2 regions of the Robertmurraya sp. FSL R5-0851 genome follow, and region 1 is predicted to be linked to the other one. Evidence: riboswitches for the same ligand, from Rfam matches in the RefSeq annotation. Region 1 holds a riboswitch; the other holds the start of a gene.

The links. A riboswitch is a leader RNA that binds a small molecule or an ion and turns the genes downstream of it on or off. The one in region 1 is predicted to bind thiamine pyrophosphate.
Region 2: linked by a shared signal. The riboswitch ahead of MKX65_RS06965 (ABC transporter substrate-binding protein) and the one ahead of thiC (phosphomethylpyrimidine synthase ThiC) in region 1 are both predicted to bind thiamine pyrophosphate.

The regions. Positions count from the first base shown of each region.
Region 1 covers NZ_JBBOOE010000001.1:3,641,061-3,645,269, forward strand. The annotation lists gene thiC (phosphomethylpyrimidine synthase ThiC) at 1-1,674, opposite strand, end outside; TPP riboswitch at 1,817-1,931, opposite strand; tRNA gene MKX65_RS18770 (tRNA-Ala) at 2,197-2,269, shown strand; partial or broken gene MKX65_RS27135 (transposase) at 2,558-2,758, shown strand; gene MKX65_RS18780 (zinc-dependent alcohol dehydrogenase) at 3,003-4,139, opposite strand; gene MKX65_RS18785 (spore coat protein) at 4,156-4,209, opposite strand, start outside.
Region 2 covers NZ_JBBOOE010000001.1:1,336,394-1,340,602, reverse strand. The annotation lists gene MKX65_RS06970 (peptide chain release factor 3) at 251-1,831, opposite strand; TPP riboswitch at 2,022-2,132, shown strand; gene MKX65_RS06965 (ABC transporter substrate-binding protein) at 2,235-3,230, shown strand; gene MKX65_RS06960 (thiamine-binding protein) at 3,242-3,535, shown strand; gene MKX65_RS06955 (ABC transporter permease) at 3,532-4,209, shown strand, end outside.

The DNA.
Region 1 (4,209 bases):
ATCGTGCGAAATCCTCATGCTGCAAAACTTCGGTCCACACATGGAACAAAAATGGGCTGTTTTAGCTCCCTCTGCAGGTAAGGTTTCATCATGATACTCCAACGCTCGTTCTGGATCTAAAGATAGATTAAACTGATCTCTCCAGCGGAATTCGAATCTTGCTTTGGATAGAGCATCATCTCTCTTTTGTGCCCCTGGATGTCCTTTAGCTAAATCAGCCGCATGCGCCGCAATCTTATACGTGATTACCCCTTCCCTAACATCATCTCTATTAGGTAAGCCTAAATGTTCCTTTGGTGTAACATAACAAAGCATGGCCGTACCATACCAACCGATCATCGCAGCACCAATGGCCGATGTGATATGGTCATACCCAGGAGCGATATCAGTCGTTAAAGGCCCTAATGTATAAAAAGGCGCTTCCTTACAAACCTCTAATTGTTTATCCATATTTTCTTTTATCAGATGCATCGGTACATGCCCTGGCCCCTCCACCATTACCTGAACATCATGTTCCCATGCAATCTGAGTTAGTTCTCCTAATGTCTCTAGTTCTGCAAACTGTGCCTCATCATTTGCATCTGCAATAGAACCAGGACGCAAACCGTCCCCAAGGGAGAACGCAACATCATATGCCTTCATAATCTCACAGATTTCCTCGAAATGAGTATAAAGGAAATTTTCCTGGTGATGATACAAGCACCACTGAGCCATGATCGATCCACCTCTTGAAACAATGCCCGTTAATCGCTTCGCCGTTAGAGGCACGTACCTTAAAAGAACCCCGGCATGAATGGTGAAATAATCGACTCCTTGCTCCGCTTGCTCAATTAATGTGTCACGATAAACTTCCCAAGTTAAATCCTCTGCAATACCATTTACTTTTTCAAGTGCTTGATAAATAGGAACCGTACCTACTGGAACGGCAGAATTACGGATGATCCATTCTCTTGTAGTGTGAATATTTTTCCCTGTTGATAAATCCATAATCGTATCTGCGCCCCAGCGTGTAGCCCATGTCATTTTTTCCACTTCTTCCTCAATCGAAGAGGAAACAGCTGAGTTTCCGATGTTCGCATTAATCTTCACGTGAAAATTGCGTCCGATGATCATTGGTTCCATCTCTGGATGATTGATATTCGATGGAATAATAGCTCTTCCTTTTGCCACTTCCTCACGAACAAACTCTGGTTTCATATTTTCTCTAATGGCGATAAACTCCATTTCAGGAGTAATGATTCCCTTTTTTGCATAGTGAAGCTGAGTTACATTCTGACCTTTTTTCGCTCGCAACGGTTTTCGGTTGAGCCCCGGAAAGACTTTATGATTCGCTCTTGGGTCATGATCATCTTTAAATCCATTGTCTTCCGGCTTTATTTCTCTTCCTTCATATTCTTCTACATCTTCTCTTTCTCGTATCCAGTTATGTCTTAGATTAGGTAGGCCTTTGGTTATATCAACTGTAAATTGACTATCGGTGTATGGACCACTTGAATCATACACACGAACAGGTAGATTTTCCTCTTCACCAAAAGTTCCAGATGTGGGACTAAGTGCAATCTCTCGCATAGGCACTTGAATATCAGGTCTCGAACCTTCTACATATACCTTTTTACTTCCTGAAAAACTTGACATGATCGAAATGCTTTTTTCGTTTAATGAGGTTGATGCCATAGTAAATCTCTCCTTTTATATAATGTAATAAAAGGACGAGATCTAGAAAAAACGGGGGATCGAAGTAAGAAATACACAATAAAAAAGCCGGGTCCAAAAACAGACGGACCCGGCTTAATATGTAGAAGTGTAATCTAAATTAATAGATTGTTATTAACTTCCCCACGCTGGTATGATCCAGATCAGGTCCAAAGGGTCAAGAAACTTAAACGTGTCTCTCTCTCAGCCCAAACTATTGGACTCCCCTAGTTATTGCTATTCAATTCACATTTATTATACATGAAACCATAGGAAATGGAAGGGTAAATTTTCCTGAATAGTTATAAAAGACCACAATTCAGAACCACTTTATGAAAGATTCGGAAGTTATCGTATAAAGGTTACGAGTTATTCATAACTGCCCTATGAAGCCCTGATATTACATGCCTCCTACAATATTTAGCTTAGGCAAAAAAATGCGTTTTCAGGTATTGTAAAAATACAATGATGTAGTATAATATTTTTATATCGCTTCAGATATTCGGGGCATTAGCTCAGCTGGGAGAGCGCTACGCTGGCAGCGTAGAGGTCAGGGGTTCGAGCCCCCTATGCTCCATATATAAAAACCCTTGCGTAGCAAGGGTTTTTATTATTTCTTGGAATATTTAAGTTAAAAAATTTACCTAAATGTGCACAATAGAAACACTTTAGTTAACTTACGTGTTTCTATTGGGTCCTATCTTTAGCTTTAAGAAATTATCCTTTTTTATGAAAGTAAACTTATCTGGTGATATTAATGAAAAGCCAAGAACTGGAAGAGAAACTATTCAGTATTTCATAGATGGGAGAATTAAAGAGGCAGAATTTTTTGCAAAACATCATGGCCTGAGCTTGAAATTCTAAATCTGAAAACAAGGAAATTGATCGGTTTAATCACTCTAAGAAACTGGTGGCCTTTGTAAGTATTGACCCAAGTGTCTTTGAATCTGGTACATTCAAAGGTACTTTAAATTGAATTACCAAAAGTGGTTTGAGCAGACTAAGACATGCATTGTTTATGGATGTTAGGAGTGCCTTATGCGATTGTCGTAAGATGTTTGTAACTAGAGGAGATTGTTCAAGCCATTGCTTTTCAACCACTATATCAAAAGTGTCTTTAGCGTAAAGCATTACTTCCGGGAGGTGAGGGATCAGGAATCCAATAGGATACATAAGCAAGCTCTATACGTTAGAAGAATTATTGATTCATCAAAAAAGACGATGGATGATCACCGCCTTAAATGATTGTTTTATTCTTCTGCAAATTTATTTTTGAAATAAAGGTAATCTTTTATCTTGGATTTATCAATTTAAGGTTTTAAAATGACTTTTATACAATTATCGGTCCTTGTGTCAAAAACTTCGTATCCATGCTTTGCCTGGTCTAATGGGAGTACATGTGTAATTACATCACCAATATCAACCTTTCCTTCAGATATAAGATTGTAAAGAAAAGGCATATAAGGAATAACGGGGGCCTGACCTGTTTTAATGTCAACATTTCTTTGGAAAATGTCTCCTAACGGGAAACCATTATAACGTCCCCCATAAACACCAGTAATTTGGATGGTCCCAGCTTTTCGCACAGCCTGTGATGCAATGACAAGCCCACCCATTGCACCGCCATGAAGTTTCATTCCGGATGCAAGATATTCAAGAGGCGTCATCTTGCCGCTCATACCTGAACAATCAATAACGATATCTGCTCCACCTTGTGTTATCTCTCTTAAATATTCGCCAACGTTTTCATGTTCTTCAAAATTTACAGTCTCTACTTTATTGGTCCGTTTCGCATGATCAAGCCGGTATTGGAGGTAATCGACCGCAATAACACGCTCAGCACCTTTAAACCAAGCAAATTTTTGAGCAAGGAGACCTACTGGACCACATCCTAAAACGATAACAGTATCACCAGCTTTGACACCAGAGTGGTCTACACTCCAATAAGCTGTTGAGGCTGCATCTGCAAGTAACACTAACTTTTCATCTTCTACTTCGCAGTTTTCCGGTATTTTAAACGGAGTAAAGTTTCCATATGGAACACGCATATATTCAGCTTGTCCGCCAGCAAATCCACCGGTTGTTTCTGAATATCCAAAGAAACCACCCATTTCACCATGAGGGTTTGAATTATCACATTGGCTGGTTATATCATGGTTACAGTACCAGCAATGCCCGCAGCTTACATTAAAGGGAATAATTACCCGATCCCCTTTTTTCAATTTTGTTACTTCCGGTCCTACTTCTTCGACTACCCCCATCGGTTCATGGCCTATTACGTAATCAGTGGGCATATTGGGAATCATTTGATGAATCAAATGCAAATCGGATCCGCATATAGCAGAAGTTGTTATTTTTACAATGATATCATCACCATTTTTAATTTTTGGGTCTTTTACTTCTTTAACCTGGACATTTTTACTCCCCTGGTACGTGACAGCTTTCATTTTTCTCTAACCTCCCTTATTTATTAGGCGTTGCGAACATTCCAAGTCTATCCGTATCATTCGGGAATAA
Region 2 (4,209 bases), 2.3 Mb from region 1:
TGGACAGTGAATCCGTCAGTTTTAGGACAATCAACACCGTCAAGTTCTGGACATTGGAGAACGTCATTAACATTTCATCCTAATCACCAGCTAATTTTCATTACTTATAGGTTGTACGAAATAAAGAAGAATTATCACTTGAACATGCAAGACTTTTCCTACATTTTTCGACATTAGTTTTTTTTTCCAGACCACTCTTCCTAATGAATATAAAATAAAGAAGCCCTCAATCTTGAGGACTCCCTTATACTTATTGATAATCATCCATAGGATTATAAAGTGTAATATCTGGATTTTTTTCTTGGAACCAGCGAAGGGCAAAGTCGTTTTCGAAAAGAAATACTTTCTTATCGTAGCGATCCTTTACTAAAAGACTTCGACTGCTAGAAAGATTTTCGTTAATTTCTTCATTTTCGACCCAACGGACAATTTTTGAGCCTAATCTTTCCATTAATACCTCAGCATTGTACTCGTTTCTCATTCGATGCTCAAACACTTCAAATTGAAGTTGACCTACGGCCCCTAGCAAATAATCATCTGTTCGAACCGTACGGAAGAGCTGAATGGCTCCCTCTTGTACAAGTTGCTGAATTCCTTTATGAAAAGACTTTTGCTTCATTACGTTTTTAGCTGAAACTCGAACAAAGAGTTCAGGTGTAAACTGTGGAAGCTTTTCATATTGAAAGTTGTTTTTTCCAACAGTCAATGTATCTCCAATTTGATACGTACCTGGATCGTACAAACCAATAATATCTCCACTAACCGCTTCATCAACCGTGTTTCGGTCATCCGCCATAAACTGTGTTGATTGAGAAAGCTTCATTGACTTTCCTAAGCGTGGGATATTGACTGTCATCCCTCTTTCGAATTTTCCTGAACATACACGTAAAAAGGCAATTCTATCCCTATGAGCAGGATTCATATTAGCTTGAATCTTAAAAATAAAGCCTGAGAAATCCTCTGATAATGGATCGATTTTTCCTTCTGTAGATTCCCGTGCTTGAGGTGCAGGTGCAAATTGAAGATAGGTTTCTAGAAAAGTTTGAACACCAAAGTTCGCTAGGGCGCTACCAAAGAATACAGGTGTTAGTTCCCCATTTGCTATTCTTTCACGAGAAAACTCATTCCCCGCTTCATTTAATAGCATGATTTCTTCCAACGTCTGGTCATATAAGGAGTATTGCTTTAATTTATGATCTCCTTCTATTTCTCCATCTTCATTTAACCCAACAAAACGTTCTTCCTCATCTACTCGGAATTGTTCAATTCGCTTGTAAAAACGGTCATATATACCGAGAAATTCTTTCCCCATTCCAATCGGCCAGTTCATCGGATATGATTCTATTCCCATAACCTCTTCTAGTTCAGCTAAAAGTTCTAATGGAGATTTCCCCTGACGATCAAGCTTATTAATAAAGGTAAAAATCGGAATGCCTCTCATTCGACATACTTTAAATAGCTTTAAGGTCTGCTCCTCAATCCCTTTTGCTGAATCGATTATCATGACCGCACTATCAACAGCTGTAAGAGTACGATACGTATCTTCACTGAAGTCTTGGTGACCTGGTGTATCAAGAATATTTACTCGACAGTCATTATAATCAAATTGCATCACACTCGACGTAACGGAAATACCACGTTGTTTTTCAATTTCCATCCAATCGCTCGTAGCAAACTTACCCGTTTTCTTTCCTTTAACTGTTCCCGCATCACGAATGGCTCCACCAAATAACAATAACTTCTCAGTTAATGTCGTTTTCCCAGCATCTGGGTGGGAAATGATCGCAAATGTGCGACGCGATTGTACATCATCTTTAAAATTTTTTGCCATTATAGAAATTCCTTTCTTTCCTTACACAAATTCATCCATAACTTCAATCTTATCGTGACTGTTTAAAGTTTGCAATGTGTTCTTTACAAAAGCAACAACAAACATATCATTATGTTCATTTTCCAAGAAAGTTCTTCCTTTTCAAGAAAATAATTTCTGCTATAATGAGATAGAAATGAAACTAAATAGGTAAGAATTGTAGGGGAACCGATGAAGACCGGTTGAGAGTGCATCCCATTGATGCTGACCCTTTGAACCTGATCTGGATGAAACCAGCGTAGGGAACATATTCTTTAGACAATCATATTGTTTAAACATATGCGCCCGGTTCAAAAACTGCGGCGCTTTTTGTCGTCTATGGGGCCAGGTCATGTTCCTACTTATACCATTGGAGGAGAAAGTAATGAAAAAATGGATAGCTGCAATAACAGCTTCTGTATTACTCGCAGGTTGTTCAGAAACAAATGAACAGCAAACAGAACAAGAGGAGTCAAGCGCTGACTTAAAAAAAGTGACTGTCGTTCTTGATTGGACTCCAAATACGAATCACACAGGACTATATGTTGCAAAAGAAAAGGGCTTTTTTGAAGAGGAAGGTCTTGATGTGACCATTCAGATGCCTGGAGAAGCTGGTGCTGACCAACTTGTTGCTTCTGAGAAAGCTGATTTTGGTGTAGGTTATCAAGAAGGAATTACACAGGCAAGAGTACAAGGAGTACCGCTTGTTTCTATAGCTGCGGTTATTCAACACAACACTTCTGGTTTCGCATCACCGGCATCTAAAAATATTCAATCCCCTAAAGATTTTGAGGGAAAAACATACGGTGGTTGGGGTTCACCTGTTGAAGAATCCGTCATCGACTCACTTATGAAGCAAGAACAAGCAGATGTAGAAAAGGTGAATATTGTAAACATAGGCGATGCGGACTTCTTTACCGCTGTTAAACGTGATATTGACTTTGCTTGGATATACTACGGTTGGACAGGCGTAGAAGCGGAATTACGAGGAGAAGACATTAATATGGTCTACTTAACCGATTACTCCGAAAAGTTAGACTACTATACACCTGTTTTAACCACTAGCGAAAACATGATTAACAACGATCCTGAAACAGTAAGAGCTTTTGTTAATGCCGCTTCAAAAGGCTATGAATTTGCTATCGACAATCCTTCCGATGCCGCTGACGTCTTAATCAAAGCTGCTCCAGAACTTGACGCAGAGCTTGTAAAGAAAAGTCAGGAATGGCTTGCTACCAAATATCAAGACGATGCAGACCAATGGGGTGAGCAAAGTTTAGAAGTATGGGAAAACTATGCTTCTTGGATGCTTGAGAACGGGTTGCTAGAATCAGAGTTAGATGCAGAAAAAGCCTTTACTAATGAATTTTTACCACAATAGGAGTTGTTCATATGGCAAACGCACTTGTTAGTATACAAATTATCCCTAAGACAAAAAACGGTGAAAATGTGATTCCTTACGTAGATGAAGCAATAGCCGTTATTGATGCGTCAGGAGTAAAGTATGAGGTTCATCCCTTAGAAACAACTATGGAGGGTGATCTTCAGGAACTATTTTCAGTGATTACGAAAATGAATGAAAAGATGATTGAAATGGGAAGCAGTAATGTTATTTCACAGGTGAAGATTCTTTACCAGCCAACTGGTATAACAATGGATACTCTTACGGAGAAATATCGTTCATGATACAAAAATTACAAAAAGGGTGGAGACCAACTTTTGTTCTCCTCCTTTTATTCCTTGTTTGGGAATTCACTGCAAGAATCACTGAGATTCCAACTTGGCTGCTCCCAACTCCCTCACAAATTTTTAATGAACTTATCAATGGCTGGAGCAGTGTTTCTGTACATCTTTCTTCCACCATTCGGCTTATTTTACTAGGCTTTGTTTCTGGAGTTACCGTAGGTCTGTTAACTGCCTTTATATTACATAATATTCCTTTTTTAAAAGAATCTTTATATCCGCTTCTTATATTATCGCAAAATATACCTATTATTGTACTTGCTCCACTTCTGGTTATATGGTTCGGCTTTGGCCTATTACCAAAACTAATTGTTATTACTCTGGTTTGTTTCTTTCCTATTACGATTTCAGCCATGGATGGATTTCGCCAGGTTGCTCCTGAGCTTTTTCATTATATGCAAATGGCAGGAGCAACCAAACGTCAGTTATTTTGGAAACTCGAGTTTCCGTTTGCCCTGCCCTCCATCTTTTCAGGGCTGAAAATTTCAGCGACATATAGTGTAATGGGTGCTGTAATATCTGAATGGTTAGGATCAGAAAATGGGATTGGAGTCTATATGACACTCTCTTCCTCATCATTTCGAACAGATCGTGTCTTTGTTGCCATATTTCTCATT